3 regions of the Mesorhizobium sp. WSM4887 genome follow, and region 2 is predicted to be linked to each of the others. Evidence: predicted binding sites of a transcription regulator. Region 2 holds the regulator's gene; each other region holds the start of a gene.
What was found. The regulator HrcA, encoded in region 2, represses chaperone genes, less so after heat shock. The targets are predictions, from matches to a motif close to GTTAGCACTCNCNNNNNGNGAGTGCTAAC.

Region 1: groES (co-chaperone GroES) is a predicted target of HrcA. The motif match lies at 1,449-1,477, and genes of this name have one in related genera.
Region 3: groES (co-chaperone GroES) is a predicted target of HrcA. The motif match lies at 3,527-3,555, and genes of this name have one in related genera.

Annotation. Positions count from the first base shown of each region.
Region 1 is NZ_JARTVP010000004.1:342,846-350,493, forward strand. Features, by position in the region: gene P9230_RS18555 (methyltransferase domain-containing protein) at 1-119, shown strand, start outside; gene P9230_RS18560 (hypothetical protein) at 219-1,280, shown strand; gene groES (co-chaperone GroES) at 1,539-1,835, shown strand; gene groL (chaperonin GroEL) at 1,905-3,557, shown strand; gene P9230_RS18575 (LysE family translocator) at 4,016-4,627, opposite strand; gene P9230_RS18580 (YkgJ family cysteine cluster protein) at 4,793-5,212, opposite strand; gene P9230_RS18585 (SRPBCC domain-containing protein) at 5,408-6,190, opposite strand; gene P9230_RS18590 (metalloregulator ArsR/SmtB family transcription factor) at 6,187-6,507, opposite strand; gene P9230_RS18595 (CsbD family protein) at 6,649-6,828, shown strand; gene P9230_RS18600 (CsbD family protein) at 6,995-7,174, shown strand; gene P9230_RS18605 (metallophosphoesterase) at 7,304-7,648, opposite strand, start outside.
Region 2 is NZ_JARTVP010000008.1:49,313-56,960, reverse strand. Features, by position in the region: gene P9230_RS23955 (hypothetical protein) at 7-195, shown strand; gene P9230_RS23950 (protein tyrosine phosphatase) at 285-548, opposite strand; gene hemW (radical SAM family heme chaperone HemW) at 605-1,783, opposite strand; gene rdgB (RdgB/HAM1 family non-canonical purine NTP pyrophosphatase) at 1,780-2,457, opposite strand; gene P9230_RS23935 (VOC family protein) at 2,457-2,867, opposite strand; gene rph (ribonuclease PH) at 3,046-3,762, opposite strand; gene hrcA (heat-inducible transcriptional repressor HrcA) at 3,945-5,027, shown strand; gene P9230_RS23920 (hypothetical protein) at 5,059-5,256, shown strand; gene P9230_RS23915 (sorbosone dehydrogenase family protein) at 5,367-6,716, shown strand; gene P9230_RS23910 (LysE family translocator) at 6,829-7,446, shown strand; gene cysK (cysteine synthase A) at 7,635-7,648, shown strand, end outside.
Region 3 is NZ_JARTVP010000009.1:177,665-185,312, forward strand. Features, by position in the region: gene P9230_RS25755 (hypothetical protein) at 1-436, shown strand, start outside; gene P9230_RS25760 (hypothetical protein) at 478-1,905, opposite strand; gene P9230_RS25765 (Hsp20/alpha crystallin family protein) at 2,277-2,786, opposite strand; gene P9230_RS25770 (Hsp20 family protein) at 2,876-3,352, opposite strand; gene groES (co-chaperone GroES) at 3,700-4,014, shown strand; gene groL (chaperonin GroEL) at 4,067-5,695, shown strand; gene htpG (molecular chaperone HtpG) at 5,966-7,648, shown strand, end outside.

The DNA.
Region 1 (7,648 bases), on a different contig from region 2:
CGGCCGTCTTGATCGAGGAAGCCGAGGTCTTCTTCAAAGCCGTCCGATTGGCCTCGACCGGAAGCTACGGGCTCGCCGAGCGGTGTCCGCTGCTGGTGCTGGGGCCACCTAACCGCTGAAATCTACAGGCAGAGCTGTGACGCAAAAATTGCAAAGCGCCCTGCAATAATTCATCTTCGCCACGTCGAAATCTATCGGCCAAAAAGATGGGCTCGGGCATGAAGATACTTGCGGCATTGCTGTCGATCCTGTTGTGCGCACTCCTCTATCCGTCCTCTCCTGCCGGAGCCGATGGCACTCCCGCAACCATTCCCTTGATAAAACTTGAGTATCCGGGGAACCCTAAAAATATTCGTATGCTCTATGTGAGAATTCTCTCTCTCGGAAACCGGAAAATCAATCAGCCTCTTTTGCTGGATACCGGCTCAAGCGGAATGACGATCGATTGTCGTTCGACGCTCCCCGCCGGATTATGCTCCGAGAACGGTATCAAGGTTGCGAAAACCCTGGAATTGGACGGTATAATTGTCACGACCCAAAAAGTGGTCATGCACTATGGCACCTACGATGAGTATGGAAATATCGCTTCGGCGCGTGTGACTTTTGGTTCGTCAAGCGCGCTGGCCTCCACGGACAGGCGAATATCGTTCCTAATCCGCTACAAGAAAGTCAGGCGCGACACAGGTGAAGTTGTCGGCGGCCCGCTTTGGCCAAAAGGCATCTTTGGCATCTCGCCCATTGGGGGCGACGGGCCACATCAGATGATCAAATCGCCAATGGACGCAGTGAGCGTGGGACCCGGCCTGCATAGAGGTTACTACCTTTCTGCGATCGGCAGTAAGTGGAAAGCCTGCACAAATGAGGCCGGCAACTGCCCACAGGTAGAAGCCCTCCACGTCGGCATCCCAGATGACGTGAAGAAGAATTTCAAGATACAAAAATGGAAACAGGCCAGCCCGCGATACAATTTCCCCACTCTGGACTCCTGTCTCTCATGGGGCTCTGAGCCGGCTTGTCGGCCGACGCTGTACGACACCGGCAACTCAACCATAATGGTCCCAACCGATACATCCAAACCGTATGCATCATTGAATGTCGGCACCAAGGTGGTGGTGAAAACCGAAGGCCAGGACGATTGGAATTTTACAACCACCTACAAGCCTGAGGTGGAAATTGTCCCTGGCCTTGAACATAATATCGTCGGTATCCGGTATTTTGAAAGAAACAGCTTGCTCGTCGATCTTGAAACTCAGGAGATCGGCTTGCGGCTTGGATATTAAGCAGCCGATGCCCGGCCGTCCCATCGAACTCACGAGCAATTTCTGCCAAGTAGTCGTGGGGCAACCACTGTGTTTCAGAACCACGTCGGTACATGGAAAAAATTTTGCGCCATTGCCCCTCCCCGCGCGCCTTGACTCTCGCATGCCATCAGCCTATCTCAGCGCCACGTTAGCACTCGCCTTAGGTGAGTGCTAACTTATATCCGGCCTCGCCGGATGGAGGAACAGTTCTCACCGTTCTCATTCGAGGAAGACAACATGGCAAAGTCCAAGTTCCGCCCGCTTCATGACCGCGTGGTCGTTCGCCGGGTCGAATCCGAATCCAAGACCGCCGGCGGGATTATCATCCCGGATACGGCGAAGGAGAAGCCGCAGGAAGGCGAGATCATCGCCGTCGGCTCCGGCGCTCGCGACGAAGCCGGCAAGCTCGTGCCGCTGGACGTCAAGGCCGGCGACCGTGTGCTGTTCGGCAAGTGGTCGGGCACTGAAGTCAAGCTCAATGGCGAGGACCTTCTGATCATGAAGGAATCCGACATCATGGGCATCATCGGCTGATCATCGGCCTCACCGTCAACTGAATCTTGAATCTGCGGGTTCGACCCGAACCCCTGCCAGGAGCTTACAATGGCTGCAAAAGACGTAAAGTTTTCCCGTGATGCCCGCGAGCGCATGCTGCGCGGCGTCAACATCCTCGCCGACGCGGTGAAGGTCACCCTCGGTCCGAAGGGCCGCAACGTCGTCATCGACAAGTCGTTCGGCGCCCCGCGCATCACCAAGGACGGCGTCACCGTCGCCAAGGAGATCGAGCTCGAGGACAAGTTCGAGAACATGGGCGCGCAGATGGTGCGTGAGGTCGCCTCGAAGACCAACGACATCGCCGGCGACGGCACGACCACCGCGACCGTTCTCGCCCAGGCCATCGTCCAGGAAGGCAACAAGGCCGTTGCCGCCGGCATGAACCCGATGGATCTGAAGCGCGGCATCGACCTCGCCGTCACCGAAGTCGTTACCGCTCTCGGCAAGGCTGCCAAGAAGATCAAGACCTCCGAGGAAGTCGCCCAGGTCGGCACGATCTCGGCCAATGGCGACGAGTCGGTCGGCAAGATGATCGCGGAAGCGATGCAGAAGGTCGGCAACGAAGGCGTCATCACCGTCGAGGAAGCCAAGACCGCCGAGACCGAGCTGGAAGTCGTCGAAGGCATGCAGTTCGACCGCGGCTATCTCTCGCCCTACTTCGTCACCAACGCCGACAAGATGGTCGCCGATCTGGAAGACGCCTACATCCTGCTGCACGAGAAGAAGCTCTCCAACCTGCAGGCCATGCTGCCGGTCCTGGAAGCCGTCGTTCAGACCTCGAAGCCGCTGCTCATCATCTCGGAAGACGTCGAAGGCGAGGCTCTGGCCACGCTGGTCGTCAACAAGCTGCGCGGCGGCCTGAAGATCGCCGCCGTCAAGGCTCCGGGCTTCGGCGACCGCCGCAAGGCCATGCTGGAAGACATCGCCATCCTGACCGGTGGCCAGGTCATCTCGGAAGACCTCGGCATCAAGCTCGAGAATGTCGGCCTCAACATGCTCGGCCGCGCCAAGAAGGTGTCGATCTCCAAGGAGAACACCACCATCGTCGACGGCGCCGGCAAGAAGGCCGAGATCCAGGGCCGCGTTGCCCAGATCAAGCAGCAGATCGAGGAGACCACCTCGGACTACGACAAGGAGAAGCTGCAGGAGCGTCTGGCCAAGCTCGCGGGCGGCGTCGCGGTGATCCGCGTCGGCGGCGCGACCGAGGTCGAGGTCAAGGAAAAGAAGGACCGCGTTGACGACGCTCTGAACGCGACCCGCGCGGCCGTTGAAGAAGGCATCGTCCCCGGCGGCGGCGTCGCGCTGCTGCGCGCTTCGCACGCCGTCAAGGCGACCGGCGTCAACGCTGACCAGGCCGCGGGCATCGCCATCGTTCGTCGCGCGCTGCAGGCTCCGGCCCGCCAGATCGCGGCCAACGCCGGTGCCGAGGCTTCGATCGTTGCCGGCAAGATCCTCGAGAACAAGGCTGCGACCTACGGCTTCAACGCCCAGACCGGCGAGTATGGCGACATGATTGGCATGGGCATCGTCGACCCGGTCAAGGTCGTTCGCACCGCTCTCCAGGACGCGGCCTCGGTCGCCGGCCTGCTGGTCACCACCGAAGCCATGATCGCCGAGGCTCCGAAGAAGGAAGCCGCCGGCGGTATGCCGGGCGGTATGCCTGGCGGCGGCATGGGCGGCATGGGCGGCATGGACTTCTAAGAAGTCCATAAAGCACGCCCATCATTTAACATTGCTCAAGCACGCAAGCGGGCTTGAGTGGCGGCATGGATTTCTAAGAAGTCCGGTCCCATAGCGAATATGGAAAGGGCGGCAGACATGTCGCCCTTTTTGTTGGCATGCGGGCAGCCGGTCCAAAGGCGGGCTTCTATACTGTTGCGATTGGCGAAGGCCTGCGCAACAGCCGATCTCCCCTCTTGAGGGGGAGATGCCCGCAGGGCAGAGGGGGGCCCGCGCATAAGGCTCCGGCGACGATTCCCTTGCAACGAGAGGCGCTGGCGCTCCAACGCGCGGCGCCCCCCTCTGTCGCCTTCGGCGACATCTCCCCCTCAAGGAGGGAGATCAGCAGCGCCAGCGCCAGCGCTCGGCCATCCCTGCGTCAACCTGATCCGCGTCGCGGACGGGCGATAGTCGAGGCGATGGGCTATATCACGGTTCGCTTACCGATCCGCCAGCGCCAGCTTGGCTCCCAGCATGACGAAGGCGCCGGCGAAAGTGCGGCGCATCCAGGTCAGCACCATCGGCCGCGACACGACATGGCTGCGCACCGAAGCCGCGAACACGCCGTAGACGACGAAGACAAGGAAGGTCATCAGCATGAAGACGCCGGACAGTTCCAGCATCCTGGCGAAAGCGTGCGGCTCCGTGGTGCTGAGGAATTGCGGCAGGAAGGCGAAGAAGAAGATTGACAGTTTTGGGTTCAAGATGTTGACCAGGATGCCGGAGGTGATCACCTTTCGGACAGAGCGTGGCGCGGCGTTCTGATCGAGAGCAAGGCCGCCCTTCTCCTTCAGCGTGTTCCAGGCCATGTAGAGCAGATAGGCGACGCCCAGATATTTCAGAGTCTCGAAGGCGACGGCGCTTGTGTGCAGCACCGCCGCAAGGCCGGTGATGGCCGCCGCCATGTGCGGGATGATGCCCAGCGTGCAGCCGAAAGCGGCGATGATCGCGGCGCGAGCGCCGCGCGAGAGGCCGGCGCTCAGCGTGTAGAGAACGCCAGTGCCGGGCGAAGCGACGATAATCAGCGACGTCAACAGGAATTCGATGCTCACGGTTTCCTCCATGGCCTGCACGGCGCGGAAGGTATCGGGAGGTCCGAGCGTGGGCAAGCGGGGAAGAAAGTAATCTCCCCCTTGTGGTCCCCTCGCGAGGAGATGTCGCCGAAGGCGACAGAGGGGGCTCGCCTCGTGTAGAGCGCGGCCTTTTCCGCGACGCGATCACGTTGGCGATTTATGTGAGACGACCCCCTCTGACCGCTTCGCGGCCATCTCCCCCTCGAGGGGGGAGATCACGCTCTCCACCGCCAGCCCATGGGCGGCCCTTGCCATCAGGCAGTCGTCGCCGCCGGGCATGCAGGCGCGGCAGACATGCGGGCGGGCTTCGTAAATCGCGCAGGCCGTCTGCTTGCCCACCTCGCCGCGAAGCGCGGCGCAGCGGCCGTCCTCGCAGCGCATGCCTGACAGGTCGGTCGCGACCAGCTCGTCGGGGATGCGGTCGAGCTCGGCATCCTCTTCGGTCGAAAAGCGCGGCCAGTCCGCCGAATAGGCGCAGCAGGCGCCGCAGCTCTGGCAGTCGAAGGCGGCTGATGCGTCAAGCAGGGTCGGGCAGGGTCGGTCGTGCGGCAAGGCTATCCTCATGCTGGCAAGTGCCTTTAGCACGGAGCGGGAAATGCGTCGCATCCGGCCGAGCAAAAAATTTTGTTTTGCCGGGAACCCTTTTGCCGGCTGGCGGTTTTGTCCCTGTTATCGGCAGTTCACGAGTATCGAGAAAAGCTGATAACAAAAGACGCCTCCCGCGCCCTGAAAAAGCGCGAGAGGCGTTTTCCATTCGCCTTACATGATCGTGCTCATCATCGGCAGGATTTCATAGCGGAAGCCGCGGCCGGAACGCGCCACCGGGTCGCCTTCGGTAACCGCTCTGGCGTCGCCTTCCGTGCCGACCTGCAGGATCAGAAGCCCCCACGGTCCGGCTGGATCGGCGACTGGGCCGGCAATCATCATTCTGCCTTCACGAAGCAGGCCGCGCAGATAGTCGGCATGCGCATTCATCAGCGCCCTCTCCTCCTCCGTCAGGGTGAAGGCGAAATCCGGACGCGGCGGAATCAGCCGGCAATGGAAGACCGAAGGCGACCTGGCAGCCGTCTCCTTGGAAAGGAATTCGTCCAACCAGCCCAGCACGCGCTCCCAACCGGAACCGTGATCGCGGCAGGAGTCCCGTCGCGACCCGAAGCCGTCATGGCGCAGCGTCAGCCGGGTGCCGTTCTCGACGGCTTCGAGCGTATAGGTGACGGTGGTGAGGTTATCGCCGTCCCAGGGCGCCTTCCAGGTCATCACCAGACGATGCGGCGGCTCGACCTCGAGATACTCGCCGGCGACATGGAAGTCCTGCCCGTCCGCGCCCTTGCCTTCCGAGCGCCAGGCGCCGCCCGGCCGGACATCGGCCGTGTGCTTCGTCGTCCGGTACATGTTGTCGGCGCCCCACCAGAGCGGGATCTGGTCCTCAGCGGTAATAGCGCGGAAGACGCGCTCCGGCGGCACGGCGATCGTCACCGTGGCAAGGATGGTACCGGCGGAAATGTCGGCGATCGCGCGCGGCTTGTCTTGGATGGCCATCATTCATTCTCCAGGTAGGATTTGAGATTGCCGAGGCTGTGCTGCCAGAAGTCTCGGTAAGGCAGGATCCAGTCGGCGACATCCTTCAATTCCGCCGGCTCCAGCCGGTAGACTCGCTCGCGGCCCTGCCGCTGCTCGGAAACGACGTTGAGCTCGCGCAGTATCCTCAGATGCTTGGAAATGGCCGGCCGACTCTGCGAGAAGGCGGACGCCAGTTCGTTCACCGGCGCGGGGCCCTGCCGCAGCCGGTCGAGGATGGCGCGCCGCGTCGGATCGGCGATGGCGCGGAAGACGGAACGGTCGTGCTCAGCCTGCGGCATAATGCGTATCCATTTGGTTACATATTATGCCGAATTCGGTCGCCGGTCAATTATCCTCGACCGGTGTGCTTTGGCGCAACGGAACCGCGAAGCACTCCGGCCCGTTTCTCCTCGCGAATTGGATCTCCGGGAGATGCGGGGATGGTGAACATGGACCAAATAGTGGGCTTGGCGAAGCAGATCAAAGGTTCGATCCGGCAAGCCATAGGCAAGGCCGCCGGCAACCGGCCGATGGAAATCAGGGGCATGGCGGACAAGTCGGCAGGCCAGGTGCAGAAGGCCTGTGGCGACATGAAAGCCATGCTCAAAAAAGCGATGTGACCAGCAGGCCCCGCGGTCAGATCTCGAACGCCCGGCACGGGCTGTCCGTCATGCCGACAGCGGCGTGATGCGGCAGGCCGCACGGAACTCAAACATTGCCCGTTCGTTGTCGTGGCGGATGCGGTTGGCGCATCCCGCTCCTATTCCAGGCCCAGGAGATGCGGATATGGTGAACAGGCATCAAGTTGCCGGCATCGCCAAGCAGGTAAAAGGCAGGCTGAAGCAGGCGGCCGGCAAGGCCACCGGCAGCCGGCGCTTGCAGGTGGAAGGCATGTCCGAAAGAATCGCCGGCAGGGTGCGCAAGGCCTATGGCGACGTGAAGGACAAGGCTCGCAAGGCGCTCTGACTCCATACGCCGCGAGGCAATGGCCGACCCGCGCGCCGGCCTGTTCGTCTTTGAGCGCCGACGGCGTCAACACCGCAGAACAGCTCGAACAACCGGCCTGGACAACTCTACCCGGCGTGCTTTCTCCCTTCAGGTGGCCCAGCTTTTGGTGAAGGCGTTGGTGAAAACGACCTCGCCATGGTCGCCGGCCGCCTCAGCCAGGACGACGTCCATGTGGTCATCGGTCACCCGCGCCAGCGCAAAGCCGCCCATGAAGGCCGCCTTCGGCTTGACGAGGTCGAGCCCGTCGCGCCGGTAGATCATCGGCACTGCGTGCTGATGGCCGTGAAAAATGGCGATCACATTATAACCCTTCAGCGTGGCGAGAAGCGCCTGGCGGTCGGCGTCGCCCCACCAGTGCGGGCGGCCGGCGCCGCCTTCGCCATAGGTGCGCTTCACTGGATCCCAGCGCTCGACCGAGAAGGTGTCCCAACC
Region 2 (7,648 bases):
CGGACGATGCCCAATCGCTTCGACATTTTCATCACACGACTCGAAAGCAAGACCGCCCGCGAGGGCATTCCTTCCCATCCGATCGCCGCCCAGCACGGGAACCGCCGCGACAAGACCGATCTGAAGCAGGGCCGTTCCGGCGACGCGCATGCGGAAAAGGATCGCGGGAAGCAGCGCCAGAAGCACGACGCCTAGAGCTGCTGCGACCCTTCGCGATCTCTCGCCTCGTTATCCCAGGCGGAGCGAGGAGCGAAGCGCCGTGCTTGGCCGTTCAACCACGCCATTCAGCCCAGATATTTAGTGACCTTGGCCTCCAGAAGTCGCACCAGCTCCGGGTCCATGAAGGCGTAATTGTCCGGAATGTCGAGGGAGATCACTCTGGCGGCCTTCAGGCTCGACCGGAACTTCTTTTGCAGCTTGGCCCGATGGGCCTTCTCCATGACGAAGCTGATGTCGGCCCACGCGACGAGCTCCTGCGTGAGCGGGTTGTCCGCGTCGTGATTGGTGCCGGCCGATTCGACCTCGAGGTCGCGGCGCCTGGAAAACACCTACTCGGCGGTGGGGCTGCGCAGGCGGTTCTGGCTGCAGACGAAGAGAACCTTTTTCACCGCGCGAGGTCTGCCACCACCGCATCGAGCACGATCATGCCGGCGGTCGTGGCGCGGAGGCGGGCGTTGCCGACCGGCGCCACCAGCCCCTCTTCCTGCAGCACCGACAATCGGTCGCTCGCCAGACTACGCCCGGCAAGCGTCTCGTAGCGCTGGAGGTCGATGCCTTCGGCCAGCCGCAGCCCCATCAATAGGAACTCGTCGGCTTCTTCGGCGCGCGTCAGCACCTCGCCGCCGGTGACGCCATGGCCCCTGGCTTCGACCAGGTTGGCCCAGGTCTCAGGCATCTTTTCCGCGACCGTCACGGTGCGGCGGCCGTTCTCGACGAAGCGGCCATGCGCGCCGGGTCCGACGCCGACATATTCGCCGTAGCGCCAATAAGTCAGGTTGTGCCGGCTTTCCGCGCCCGGCCGCGCGTGGTTGGAGATTTCGTAGGCCGGAAGCCCGTGCGCCGCGGTCACCTCCTGCGTCAGCGCGTAGAGGTCGGCGGCATGGTCGTTGTCGGGCAGGACGAATTTTCGCGCTGAGTGGAGTGCATGGAACGGCGTGCCCTCCTCGATCGTGAGCTGATAGAGCGACAGGTGGTCGGCGGCGTGCCCGATCGCTTCCTCAAGCTCTAAAGCCCAAGCCTCCGGCGTCTGGCCGGGCCGCGCATAGATCAGGTCGAAGGAGAGCCGCGGAAAGATTTCCCGCGCCAGCCCGATGGCGTGCAGCGCCTCCTCGACATTGTGCAGCCGGCCGAGGAAGCGCACGTCCTTGTCGTTCAGCGCCTGCACGCCGAGCGAGACACGGTTGACGCCGGCCGCCCGATAACCGCGGAAGCGCTCCGCCTCGACCGAGGACGGGTTGGCCTCCAGCGTCACCTCGATCCCGGCAGGCACCGTCCAGTTCTTCGCTACGGCTTCCAGAACCGCTGACACCGTTTCCGGCTTCATCAGCGACGGCGTGCCGCCGCCGAGGAAGATGCTGGTCACCTCGCGCGGCCCGGTGCGGGCGCGCATCGTCTTGAGCTCCGTCTCGAAGGCCCGCGCAAAACGCTCCTGGTCGACCGGCTGGTGGCGAACGTGGCTGTTGAAGTCGCAGTAAGGGCATTTGGCCGCGCAGAACGGCCAATGGATATAGACGCCGAAGCCGGGGCTGCGGTCGAGCGGCATGGTCTGGCCTGTTCCGATCATTTTGACCTGAGCCGCGCCAGATCCAGCCGCGCCAAATCCAAGCGGGCCTGGGCAAACTTCTGGAAGGCGCGGGCGCGGTGCGACAGGGCTGTTGCCTGGCCGGGCTTCCAGCCATGCTTTTGCTCGGCGCTCATCTCGCCAAAAGTCTTGGCGAAGCCGTTGGGCAGGAACACTGGATCGTAGCCGAAGCCGAGCGTGCCGCGCGGCGGCCAGACCAGCGTGCCTTCGGCCTCGCCGCGGTAATATTCGGCCTCGCCATCGGGAAAGGCGAGGCAGATGACGGCGACAAAACGGCCGGTGCGCTGCGCCGGCTCGGTCGCGCCGACCTCCTGCAGCGCCACTTCGGTGCGCTGCATGGCCATGCCGAAATCGCGTGTGCCGTCCGCCGTCTCGGCCCAGTTGGCGGTGTAGACGCCGGGCGCCCCGTCGAGCGCATCGACGCAGAGCCCCGAATCGTCCGACAGCGCCGGCAGGCCGGTGGCCTTGGCCGCGGCATAGGCCTTGATATAGGCATTCTCCTCGAAGGTCGTGCCGGTCTCGTCCGGTTCCGGCAGGCCGTACTCCTTGGCCGACTTCGCCTCGAAGCCGAACGGGGCCATCAAGTCGGCGAATTCGCGCAGCTTGCCTTCATTGTGGCTGGCGACGACGATCTTTTGTTCGTTCAAAGAATGCATCAGAGACCCCAGATCCTTGGTTCGGCGAACTCGATCGAATTGCCCGAAGGGTCGCGGATATAGATCGAATGTCCGCCTTGCGGCCATTCGAAATCACTTTCGATGGCGATGTTCTTGGCCGCCAGATGCTTGCGCCATTCGGCGATCTCGGCCGCAGTCGCGGTGAAGCAAAGATGCCCTTCGCCGACGGTGCCGTGCGGCGGCACCTTCAGCTTGGCGTCGGGCGCCGGCGGAATTTTCGTCGCCTCGGCATTGAAGATGAGCAGCACGCCGTTGCCGCAGCGGAAGAAGACGTGGCGACCTTCGACCTTGCCCAGCGGATCCAGGCCGAGGATGTCGCGGTAGAAGGCTTCGGCAGCGGTTAGATCTGTGACGTAGAGCGCTGATTCCAGAATCGCGGAGGGAGTCACGAAGCACCCCCCTCTGCCCTGCCGGGCATCTCCCCCTCAAGGGAGGAGATTGGCAGCTCCACCGACAGTGTCTCGACGGCGAAGATTGGCGAAGGCCGAGGTGAGGTCCGATCTCCCCCCTTGAGGGGGAGATGGCCGGCAGGCCAGAGGGGGGTGCCTAGGCTCGGCATTCGAAAACCTACGCCACCGCCATCTGCTGCAGGCTCACCAGCCGCGAAATACCCTTCTTGGCCAGCCCCATCAGCGCCGAGAACTGCTCTTCGGAGAAGGGCTCGCCTTCCGCCGTGCCCTGGATCTCGACGATGCCGCCCTTGCCGGTCATGACGAAATTGGCGTCGGTGCCGGCCGAGGAATCCTCGAGATAATCGAGATCGATGACCGGCTGTCCGTCATGGATGCCGCAGGAGATCGCCGCGACATGGTCCTTGAGCACCTTGGAAACGCTGGCCATCTGGCGCGCTTCCATCCAGCGCAGGCAATCGTATAGCGCCACCCAGCCGCCGGTGATCGAGGCGGTGCGGGTGCCGCCGTCGGCCTGGATGACGTCGCAATCGACGGTGATCTGCTGTTCGCCTAGCGCCTGCAGGTCGACAACGGCGCGCAACGAACGACCGATCAGCCGCTGGATCTCGAGCGTGCGGCCGCCCTGCTTGCCGGCGGAGGCCTCGCGGCGCATGCGCTCGCCCGTCGAGCGCGGCAGCATGCCGTATTCGGCCGTAACCCAGCCCTTGCCGGAATTGCGCATCCAGGCCGGCACCTTTTCCTCTAGGCTCGCCGTGCACAGCACATGCGTGTCGCCGAACTTCACCAGGCACGAGCCTTCGGCATGCTTGGAGACGCCGCGCTCGAAGGAGATGGCGCGCATTTCGTCGGGCTGGCGTTTGGAGGGGCGCATTCGGCCTTCTTTCCTATGGTTTTGGATTCGTCGGCGGCTTGTAGACGCATGCGGCGGATGGCGCAAAGGAAAAGGGCGCCAAGGAAACGGGGCGCCAAGAAAACGGCGCAAGCGAAAATGCCCCCGGGTTGCGCCAGGGAGGCTTAAGTCTATATCTTTCGATAGGAGGTTTTTTCGCTGGAATGAACAAGGCAGTCGATCCCACATCGCAGCCGCCCGTGCTTCAGTCGCTCGACATGCGCTCGCGCGACATCTTCCGGCGGATTGTCGATTCCTATCTGCGCGACGGCGAGCCGGTCGGGTCGCGCAGCCTGTCGCGCATCCTGCCGTCGTCGCTGTCGCCGGCCACCATCCGCAACGTGATGAGCGACCTCGAGCATCTGGGGCTGATCTACGCGCCGCACATCTCGGCCGGCCGCCTGCCTACCCAGACCGGCCTGCGCTTCTTCGTCGATGCCTTCATGGAGCTGGGCGATCTGTCGGACGACGAGCGTCGCGTCATCGAGGCGCAGGTGCGTGCCTCGGGCTCGGGCGCCACGCTGGAGCATATGCTGACCGAGGCCAGCCAGATGCTCTCCGGCATGTCGCGCGGCGCCGGCCTGGTGCTCGCCGCCAAGAACGAGGTGGCTCTGAAGCACATCGAGTTCATCCAGTTGGAACCCACCAAGGCGCTCGCCGTCCTGGTGTCGCAGAGCGGCGATGTCGAGAACCGCGTTGTCGACCTGCCGGCCGGTATCACCGTCTCGCAGCTGCACGAGGCCTCGAACTTCCTCAACGCCCATATCCGCGGCCGCACGCTGGCCGAGGCCCGGGTCGAGATCGCGCGCATCAAGGACGAGACCAGGGCGGCTCTCGACACGCTGTCGCAGGAACTGGTCGAGAAGGGCCTCGCGGTCTGGGCCGGTGCCGAAAGCGGCCTGCCGGCGCGGCTCATCGTGCGCGGCCGCGCCAATCTTCTGGAAAACGTCACCGCCCAGGCCGATCTCGAATTGCTGCGCCATCTGTTCGAGGATCTGGAAACGCAGGACGGACTGCTGCAGCTCCTCGACCTCGCCGAGGAAGGTCCGGGCGTGCGCATCTTCATCGGCTCGGAGAACAAGTTGTTTTCGCTGTCCGGTTCGTCGCTCGTGGTCGCGCCCTATCGCGACAAGGATGCGCGCGTCGTCGGCGCGCTCGGCGTCATCGGCCCGACGCGATTGAACTATGCCCGCATCGTCCCGATGGTCGACTATACGGCCCAGTTGATTTCGCGCATGCTGAGATAGGCAAGCGGGAAACGTCGCAAGGAGGGTGGAAATGGCGCTGGAATCGTTCAAGGCCCAGATCAGCCTGCTGCTCGAGGAGATGGTGAACCAACCGGAAGACGATCACGAGATCCAGGAGCTACTGCGCGAGAAGCTCAGGGAAATGCGCGCCATGGGCCTGCCGCTGCCGGCCGATCTGGTCGCGCTGGAAAAGCAGCTCGACGACGATCTGGATATCGAAGAGAGCTGAACTGCCGGCGCTTTCCGTCAAAATCCGCATGCCCGGCTTCTCTTTTGGAAAGCCTGCCCGATATTCGCTGTCTGGTTGCTGATGCACGTTGGCGAATAACGGAGAACAGCATGATACGGATTGCCGGCCTTGCCGCCCTCGCTTTGTTCCTGGCCTCCGGCGCCGTCGCGCAGCAGGCCGATCAGCCCTTGCTCACCGGCAAAAACGCCTTCGGTGACTGGAGGGCCGACCGGCCCGGCGTGCGGCGCCTCATCAGGCCCGACGATCTCCCGAAGCCGAATGTCGCCGAATCCGCCTCGAACGGCGGCGGTGTCACCGATCGCCCCGAGGATGCCACGCCAGCCCTTCCACCCGGCTTTTCGGCCGAACTGGTGGCTTCGGGCATCAGCAGCCCGCGTGTCGTGCGCACGGCGCCGAACGGCGATCTCTTCGTCGCCGACAGCAGGGCGAGCCAGGTCCGCGTCTATCGACTGGCCGAAGGCAGCGCCAAGCCCGCCGAGAAGTCGGTCTTTGCCAAAGGCCTGACCCGGCCCTACGGCATCGCCTTCTATCCGCCGGGCGACAAGCCGCAATGGGTCTATGTCGCCAACAGCAACAGCGTCGTCCGCTTTGCCTATCGCGACGGCGACCTCAAAGCTTCCGGCGAGCCCGAAACGATCGTCTCGGACATCCCGTCGAGCCATCACTGGACGCGCGACATCGCTTTTTCGCCCGACGGCAAAACGCTCTATCTCTCGGTCGGCTCGGGCTCGAATACCGCGGAGGGCATGGGAGCGAGGCCGAAGGGCGGCGTCGAAGAATGGGCGAGATCGGCACCGCTCGGCGCTACCTGGGGCGCGGAGGAAGGCCGAGCGGATGTGCTCGCTTTCGATCCTGACGGCAAGAACCGCAGGATGGTCGCCACCGGCCTGCGCAACTGCTCGGGCATGACGGTGCAGCCGGCTACGGGCGCGCTCTGGTGCGTCGTCAACGAACGCGACGAGCTAGGCGACAACGTGCCTTTCGAATATGCGACCGCCGTCAAGGAGGGAGCCTTCTATGGCTGGCCCTGGTACTATATCGGCGACAACGAAGATCCGCGCCACAAAGGCGCGCGGCCCGATCTCGCCGGCAAGGTCACGGTGCCGGACGTGCTGATCCAGGCACATTCGGCGCCGCTCAACATCGCCTTTTACGAGGGCGGCAACTTCCCGGCCGACTACAAGGGCGACGCCTTCGTCACCCTGCACGGCTCGTGGAACCGCAATGTCCGCACCGGCTACAAGGTGGTGCGGCTGAAGTTCAAGGACGGCAAGCCGACCGGCGAATATGAGGATTTCGCCACCGGCTTCGTCATTGCCGACGATGCGGTCTGGGGCCGGCCGGTCGGTGTCGCGGTGGCGAACGATGGTTCGCTGATCCTGACCGAGGACGGCAACGGCACGATATGGCGCGTCACCTACGGCGACGGCCGGTCCTGAAGCGGCGCTGGTGCAACCGAATCCGGCCGCAAGGCAATTAACGCCGCCCCGGCACCGTGGTAAGAGGCTGCCGCTCTGGATCCCGATCCCGGGATAGCGCTGGGTTGAAACCATGACACTGACAGGATTTCTCGCCTACAGCGCCGCCCTCGGCGTCGCCGCCGCCATTCCGGGTCCCGGCGTGACGGCGCTTGTTGCCCGCGCGCTCGGCTCCGGCTTCCGTCCGTCGCTCGCTATGTCGTTCGGTCTCATGCTCGGCGACATTACCTACCTCACCGCCGTCGTGCTCGGCCTCGCCTTCGTCGCCCAGACCTTCGGCATGGTGTTTCTCGCCATCAAATGGGCGGGCGTCGCTTATCTCGCCTTCCTTGCCTGGCGCTTCTGGACCAGCGGCATCTCGCCCGAGACGGTCGAGGCGCGCAAGGGCAGAAGCGGCCTGGCGTCGAGCTTCATCGCCGGGCTGACGGTGACGCTCGGCAACCCGAAGACGATGATCTTCTATCTCGCCATCACGCCGACCATCGTCGACCTGAAGACGATCACGCCGGCCGACTACGGCATCCTTGTCGCGCTGACCGTTGTCGTCCTGTTCGTGGTGCTGGTCCCCTATCTGGCGCTGGCTGCCAAGGCGCGCTGGTTCCTGAGATCGCCGCGCGCGCTCAAGGTGCTGAACCGCACCGCCGCCAGCTTCATGATGGGAGCGGCAGCCGCCATCGCGGCCCGTCAATAGGCCGCATTCTCAACCGGCCCCCGTTTCCGGGAAAGCATCCCTGAAACGGGCCGATCCGGAAAATGCATTTCCGGCGCGGGGAGGTTTTCAGCAGCCGCCCCACTCGGATATTTTCGGCGGGCAGCCTATCTTGCGCGGCTGAAAGCCTTATTCTGTTTGCCTATGCCTTTGCCTTGGGAGCGAAACCAATGAACAAGCCCGT
Region 3 (7,648 bases), on a different contig from region 2:
GATCGGCAGCGACGCCGCATTCGTGAAGACGCTCGACTTTTCACTGAAGAAGCCCGAAGGCGCCGATATCGCCGTCGCGCGGCTCGGCGGCTGGACGCAGGATGTCGGACCGATCTACGACCAGCAGGTCGTCGTCGCGGTCGTCAAGGGCGACCGCGTCCTGATCGCCGAGGCGCCCGCGTCCCCGCCCGTGCCGAAGATCGCGGCCTGCGAGGCGCTTTGGACCGCGGCGGACGCGGCTGCCCAGAAATTTCAGCAGACCTATCAGAACTCGGACCTGAAGGACCAGCAGGCCTATGATTCCGCCAACGCCGCCTGGGAAAAAGGCGACGGCGATTATCGCGCCTGCATGGGCGAGCGCCTGCCGGGCGATTCGGGCTTCCCGGCACTGCTTGCCGAGGCCCAGCAGCTTGCTGACCGGATGACCGGCAAATAGGCCCAGAGCGGTGAAGCGCTGAGCTGGCTAGACACCCTTCCTCAGCTCGCGGCAGCTCTCATGTTGCGCCGGCGCCTCGCGGTGGGTCGCGCCGGTTCCACGATATGCCCGTTGGTGACATGCCCGTTCGTCACGGGCACAACATCCTGCCGGGCCCGGGCGTCCGTCACCCTGTGCAGCCGCTCGTAAGGCAGCAGCTCCTTGATGCGGGCATTCAGCGTCTCGACCTCGGCGCGCAGGTCCTCGCATTCCTGTTTCTGGATATCGAGCTGGATCTGCTCCGACGCCTGCTGCAGCGATAGCTGCGAGAGGTTGGTACTGATCACCGACAAATTCTTCTTGTCCAATTCGCTCTCGTTCCTGAGAACGGCAAGCTTCTCTTCCGCGATCTGCCGCTCGGTCACGGCGTCATTCAACTGCGCCCTCAGTCCTGTCGCCTCGGCGACCGCCTCGGTCTTGTCGATGGAGGCCTGCTCCAGCCGCGATTGCAGCTCCTGGATTTCGGAGCGCAAGCCGCGCAGCTCCGCCCGGCTCCGCGCCAGCTCCGCCGCGCCATCGCTTTCGGCAATGCGGGCGGCTTCGGTTACCTCGGCAAGCTTGGCCTGCGTCGTCTCCAACGATTTCTGCAGCCGGGCCTCCTCCTTCTCGTGGCTGCCGAGCTGGGCCATAAGTTCGGCAATGCGCGTGGCTTCGTTGGCGTGGGTCGCCGCGAACTCGTCGAATTTGTGCCGGGCCTCGGCCTCGCGCTTTTGCGCCTGCTCCAGCTCGATCGAAAGCCCGACCTGCTTCTCGCGCAGCAGCTTGTTCTCGACAGCGCGCCTGTCGGCTTCGACGGTCTTGGCCGTCAGGGTCTTGACGATCTCACCGAACTCAGCCTCGCGCCTGGCGCTCTCATTGCCCATCTCGACCATTTCGAGCCGCACCGCTGCAAGCGCCTCGCGCAGCGACTCCCTGTCCTGGACGAGACTTGCCTCGCGCTGCTGCCAGGCCTCGGCCGCGCCGTCGCGTTCGCGCTGCTTGCGCGTAGCGTCAAGCAATTGTTCCGACAAGGCCTTGTGTTCGGCGCCCAGAGCGGCGTTCTCCAGCTCCAGCTCATTGGCGCGCAGCGCATCGCGATGCAGGGCGTTCAGGATATCGCGCGTCATGTGGTGCGCTGTGGCGATCTCGGCCAGCCTTGACCCGATCTCCTCCAGATGACCCTGTCCGTCGCGGAAGAGTCCGGAAACGGCTTCCAAGGCGGCCAACCGTGTCTGGGTGTGCGGCGTCAGCCGGGAGGCGGAAGCCTCGGACTGAGTCTCGCCCGGCGGATCCTCCTCGCTTGCCGCCAGGTCGGCGGCAGAATCGTATCCCGGGGACGTCTCTTCGTCAGCCGAAAGACATTCTTCGAAAGCCTCTGCCAGATCCGACTGGAGCTCTTGAAATTCCTTGTCTACGTCCTCGGCCCGTTTGATCAGGGATTTGAAATTCATAACGGCACACCTCTTACGCTCACACCCGCCGTATTACTTAACGAATTGCTAATCTAGCCCTTAACGTTCCGTACGGGAAGCCTGACCAAAAGAAGGAAGGAATTAAGGTTATCGCGGATTTCCAGAGGCTTGCGCGGTGTTCCGTCAGCGGCATCTGCGCTCAGCGCGGTAAACGGTTAGAATGGCCTGCGTCGGCCGCACGTCATCGAGCCGCAAGCGAGCACCTGGCGCCCGCTGCGGGCGGATCACTCGTTGGAAGGGGAGCCACGCTCCAGCCAGCACCTACGCCAGCGTTGGCCGTTCCATCTAGCGCCGAGGTTCCGTCATGCCGCAGGGGCCGGACCCGTCGGTCCAACCCCTGCATCCAGGCATCAGCTCTTGATTTCGATACGCTTGGCCTGCGACTGCGCCTTCGCGGTCTTGGGCAGCATTACCGTCAGCACGCCGTTCTTGAAGCGGGCATCGATCTTGTCTTCTTCGATCTCGTAGCCCAGCGGGATTCGACGCTCGAAGCGGCCATAGATGCGCTCGGAGAACTGCCGCTCCTTGTCCTCCGTCTCGGAGCGCTTTTCACCCTTCAGCGTCAGCACGCCATCATCAAGCAGCACCTCGATGTCCTTCTCGTCCAGGCCCGGGACTTCGGCCGCCACCTTGATCTCCTTCTCGTTGTCGGAGATCTCAACCCTCGGCCAGCCGGCACCAAAGGCTGATACGCCGCCTAGGGACGGCAAGCCGGAACCGAAGCCCCGGAAGACGTCATCGAACAGCCGGTTCACCTCGCGATGCAGCGACAGGAAAGGATCGCGTTCGCCGTCGCGGAAGACACTTGGAACCTGGTTACCATTGTTTCGGCCCCAGGGAATCAGATCACGAACACTCATTTTTTCCTCCTTTCTGTTCATCCGGAAGACAAGGCCCACAAGCGCCGGGAACATCACCCGGCGCTTGGCGCAAAGCGCGGCGAGAAGGCTCAGGCCGCCTTGTTGTCGGCCTCGATTTTCTTTGTCGCGGCCTTTGGCGATGATTTGTCCGCCGTGATCTCGATCCGGCGCGGCTTCATTTCTTCCGGGATCTCGCGTTTGAGGTCGATTGTCAGCAGGCCGTTGACGAGGCTCGCATCGACGACCTTGACGTGATCGGCAAGCTCGAAGCGACGCTGGAATGCGCGGCCGGCAATGCCGCGATGCAGGTACTCGCCGTTGTCCTCGCCTGCCTTTTGGCCAGAAACCATCAGCATGTTCTGCTCCTGGGTAATGGCCAGTTCGTCCTGGCTGAAGCCTGCCAGGGCCATGGTGATGCGGTAGTCGTCCTCGCCGCTCTTGGCGATATCGTAGGGCGGCCAGTTGTCAGCGGTTTCGATGCGGCTTGCGGTCTCGAGCGCGTTCAGCATTCGATCGAAGCCGATGCTCGACCGGAACAGGGGAGAAAAGTCGAAACTGGTTCTCATAGCTATATCCTCCATTGAGCAACATAGATACGAGGAGCGCCAAGGCAGCGGCGCTCCTTGACCTTGCCGGCCACATCAGGCGCCGGCAGGTTCGATTTGGGAATTGATTCCTTTGCCGTCAAGAGGTCCGGGGCGCGCCCGTCAAAGCTGCATAATTACCTTTGTTTTCACGGCGCTAGCACTCGGCTGTTGCGAGTGCCAAAAAAATTCTTGCGGCCTCTTGAAACCGGCGCCTGCAAAACCAAATCCACATGCGCGAGGCCGAAAGGATCGCGAGCCCCGCTCCGGTCCTTCCGGTCCGGAGTGGAGGAACCTCTCAAAATCTGTTTGTCCCGAAGGAGAACGATATGAAGTTCCATCCATTGCATGACCGCGTTCTGGTCCGCCGCGTCGAGGCCGAGGAGAAGACGGCCGGCGGCATCATCATCCCGGACACGGCGAAGGAGAAGCCGCAGGAAGGCGAGATTATCGCCGTCGGTTCCGGCGCGCGCGACGAGAGCGGCAAGCTCATTCCCCTCGACGTCAAAGTCGGCGACCGCATCCTGTTCGGCAAGTGGTCCGGCACCGAGATCAAGCTCAACGGTGAAGACCTGCTCATCATGAAGGAAAGCGACGTGATGGGTGTGGTCGAGCAGACATCGGCGTTGGGAAAAGCGGCTTGAACCGGCCCACCCGATCCGGTGAATGAAAGCTGCCTGCTGAAGGAGTGTTCCAATGGCTGCCAAGGAAGTGAAATTCCATTCCGACGCCCGCGACCGCATGTTGCGCGGCGTCAATATTCTCGCCGACGCGGTGAAAGTCACCCTCGGCCCTAAGGGCCGCAATGTCGTCATCGACAAGTCGTTCGGCGCTCCGCGCATCACCAAGGACGGCGTCACTGTCGCCAAGGAGATCGAGCTCGAGGACAAGTTCGAGAACATGGGCGCGCAGATGGTGCGCGAGGTCGCCTCGAAAACCAGCGATATCGCCGGCGACGGCACGACCACCGCGACCGTTCTCGCCCAGGCCATCGTCAGGGAAGGTGCCAAGGCCGTTGCCGCCGGCATGAATCCCATGGATCTGAAGCGCGGCATCGACAAAGCCGTCGAGGCTATTGTTCAGGAGTTGAAGACCAACGCCCGCAAGGTGACCAGAAATGACGAGATCGCCCAGGTCGGCACGATTTCGGCCAATGGTGATGCCGAGATCGGCCGTTTTCTTGCTGAGGCGATGCAGAAGGTCGGCAACGAGGGCGTCATCACCGTCGAGGAAGCCAAGACCGCCGACACCGAGCTGGAAGTGGTCGAAGGCATGCAGTTCGATCGCGGTTATCTCTCGCCTTACTTCATCACCAATCAGGATAAGATGCGCGTCGAGCTCGAAGAGCCCTATGTGCTGATCCACGAGAAGAAGCTTTCCAACCTGCAGGCGCTGCTGCCGGTTCTGGAGGCGGTGGTTCAGTCGGCGAAGCCCCTGCTCATCATCGCGGAGGATGTCGAGGGCGAGGCGCTCGCGACGCTGGTGGTCAACAAGCTGCGCGGCGGCCTGAAGGTTGCGGCCGTCAAGGCTCCGGGCTTCGGCGACCGCCGCAAGGCCATGCTGGAGGACATCGCCATCCTCACCGGCGGCACCGCTATCAGCGAGGATCTCGGCATCAAGCTTGAGAACGTCACGCTGGAGATGCTCGGCCGCACCAAGAAAGTGGTGGTCGAGAAGGAGAACACCACGATCGTCGATGGCGCCGGCAAGAAGGAGGAGATCCAGGGCCGCGTCGCGCAGATCAAGGCGCAAATCGAGGAGACCACCTCGGACTACGATCGCGAGAAGCTGCAGGAGCGTCTGGCCAAGCTCGCCGGCGGCGTGGCTGTGATCCGCGTCGGCGGTTCGACGGAGGTCGAGGTCAGGGAGCGCAAGGACCGCGTCGACGATGCCATGCATGCGACGCGCGCGGCGGTCGAGGAAGGCATTCTTCCGGGCGGCGGCGTGGCGCTGCTCAGGGCCGCCAATGCGCTCGACGCGGTGGCTGCCGACAACCCCGACCAGAGATACGGCGTCGACATCGTGCGGCGCGCCATCGAGGCGCCGGCGCGTCAGATCGCCGAGAACAGCGGGGCGGAAGGCTCGATCATCGTCGGCAAGCTGCGCGAGAAGACCGATTTCGCCTATGGCTGGAACGCCCAGACCGGCGAATATGGCGATCTTTTCAGCCAGGGCGTCATCGATCCGGCCAAGGTCGTGCGCACCGCGCTGCAGGATGCAGCCTCGATCGCCGGACTGCTCGTCACCACCGAGGCGATGGTCGCCGAGAAGCCGAAGAAGGAAGCGGCACCCGCCATGCCCGCCGGCGCCGGCATGGACTTCTAGGACGCTGGGGAGGCGCGGCGCCGACACAGCCAATCTCCCCCGACAGGGTTCAATTGGGGGAGATTGGTCGGCAGGGCAAAAGGGAGCGCGAGGGAAACGGCACCCTTCTGAATTGACAAGAACCGGAAAAACGAGAAAGCACTCCGCGACAGATCGGCTGGCGGGACGCGCCCCTTTGTCCTGTCGGACATCTCCCCTCATCGGCGGAGATCGGCAGCTTCGACACGCCGCGGCGCGACGGGCCAGAGTTACTATGTGGGAAGATTCTGAATGACGACGGATACCAAGACGACGGAAACCAGGACATTCGAGGCGGATGTCTCGCGGCTGCTGCACATGATGGTGCATTCGGTCTATTCGGACCGGGACGTCTTCCTGCGCGAGCTGATCTCCAACGGCGCGGACGCGTGCGAGAAGCTGCGCTTCGAAGCGATCACCCGTCCCGAGCTGCTGGGCGAGGACGCAAAGCCGCGCATCACCATTTCGGCCGACCCCGACAACAAGCAGCTTGCCGTCGAGGACAACGGCATCGGCATGGGCCGCGAGGAGATGGCCGAGGCTCTGGGCACCATCGCACGCTCCGGCACGCGTGCCTTCATCGAGCGCGTCGAGGCCGGCAAGGCGACTGAGGACTCGCAACTCATCGGCCAGTTCGGCGTCGGCTTCTACTCCGCTTTCATGGTGGCCGATCATGTCGATGTCATCAGCCGGCAGGCCGGCAGCGAGGAAGCCTGGCGCTGGTCTTCCGACGGCAAGGGCACCTACGAGATCGCTCCCGTGCCGCTTGCGGCAGCTCCCAGGCGCGGCACGCGCGTCGTGCTGCATCTGATGGACGATGCGAGTTCCTACACCACGCCTTACCGGCTCGAAGGGCTGGCGAAGTCGCAGTCCGGCCACGTGCCGGTGCCGATCACGCTTGTTGAGAAGCCGGGCGCCGAGCCGCGCGATGTCGCCGACGGCACGGCGCTCTGGGTGAGGCCGAAGAGCGACATAAAGCCCGAGGAATATACCGACTTCTACCGCAGCATCGCCGGCCAGTATGACGAGCCGGCCGCCACCATCCACTTCCGCGCCGAGGGTCGGCACGAATACAGCGCGCTTGCCTTCGTGCCGGGCTCGCGTCCGTTCGATCTCTTCGACCAGGACCGCAAGGGTCGTATGAAGCTCTACGTGCGGCGCGTCTTCATCACCGACGATGCCGACGTGTTGCCGCGCTACCTGCGCTTCGTGCGCGGCCTGGTCGATTCCGCCGATCTGCCGCTCAACGTCTCGCGCGAGATGATCCAGGAAAGCCCGCTGCTCGCCGCGATCCGCAAGGGTGTCACCAACCGCGTCCTCGGCGATCTTGGCAAACTCGCCGATAACGATGCCGAGGCCTACGCCAAGATCTGGGAGAATCTCGGCGTCGTGCTCAAGGAGGGGCTCTACGAGGACTACGAGCGGCGCGAGCAGCTCCTGAAGCTCGCCCGCTTCCGCTCGACCGTTTCCGGCGAAGCGCTGCGCAGCCTGGCCGATTATGTCGCCGCGATGAAGGAAGGGCAGAAGGCGATCTTCTTCATGGCCGGGGAAGACCGCGCCCGGCTCGAGGCCTCGCCGCAGCTCGAAGGGTTCCGGGCGCGCGGCATCGAAGTGCTGCTTTTGACCGATCCGGTCGACAGTTTCTGGACGACGATGGCGCCGGAATTCGACGGCAAGCCGTTCAAATCGGTGACGCAGGGCGCGGCCGAACTGTCGGAGATCCCGCTGCTCGACACCGCGTCCAAGCCGGATGCCGAAATCTCGTCCGAAATCGCGACCTTCCTGGCCTTCGTGAAGACGGCGCTGGGAGACGAGGTCTCGGACGTGAAGGCCTCCGACCGCCTGACCGAAAGCGCGGTCTGCCTGGTCGCACCGGAGCACGGTCCCGACCGCCAGTTCGAGCGGCTGCTCAACGCCGCCGGCCGCCTCGACAAG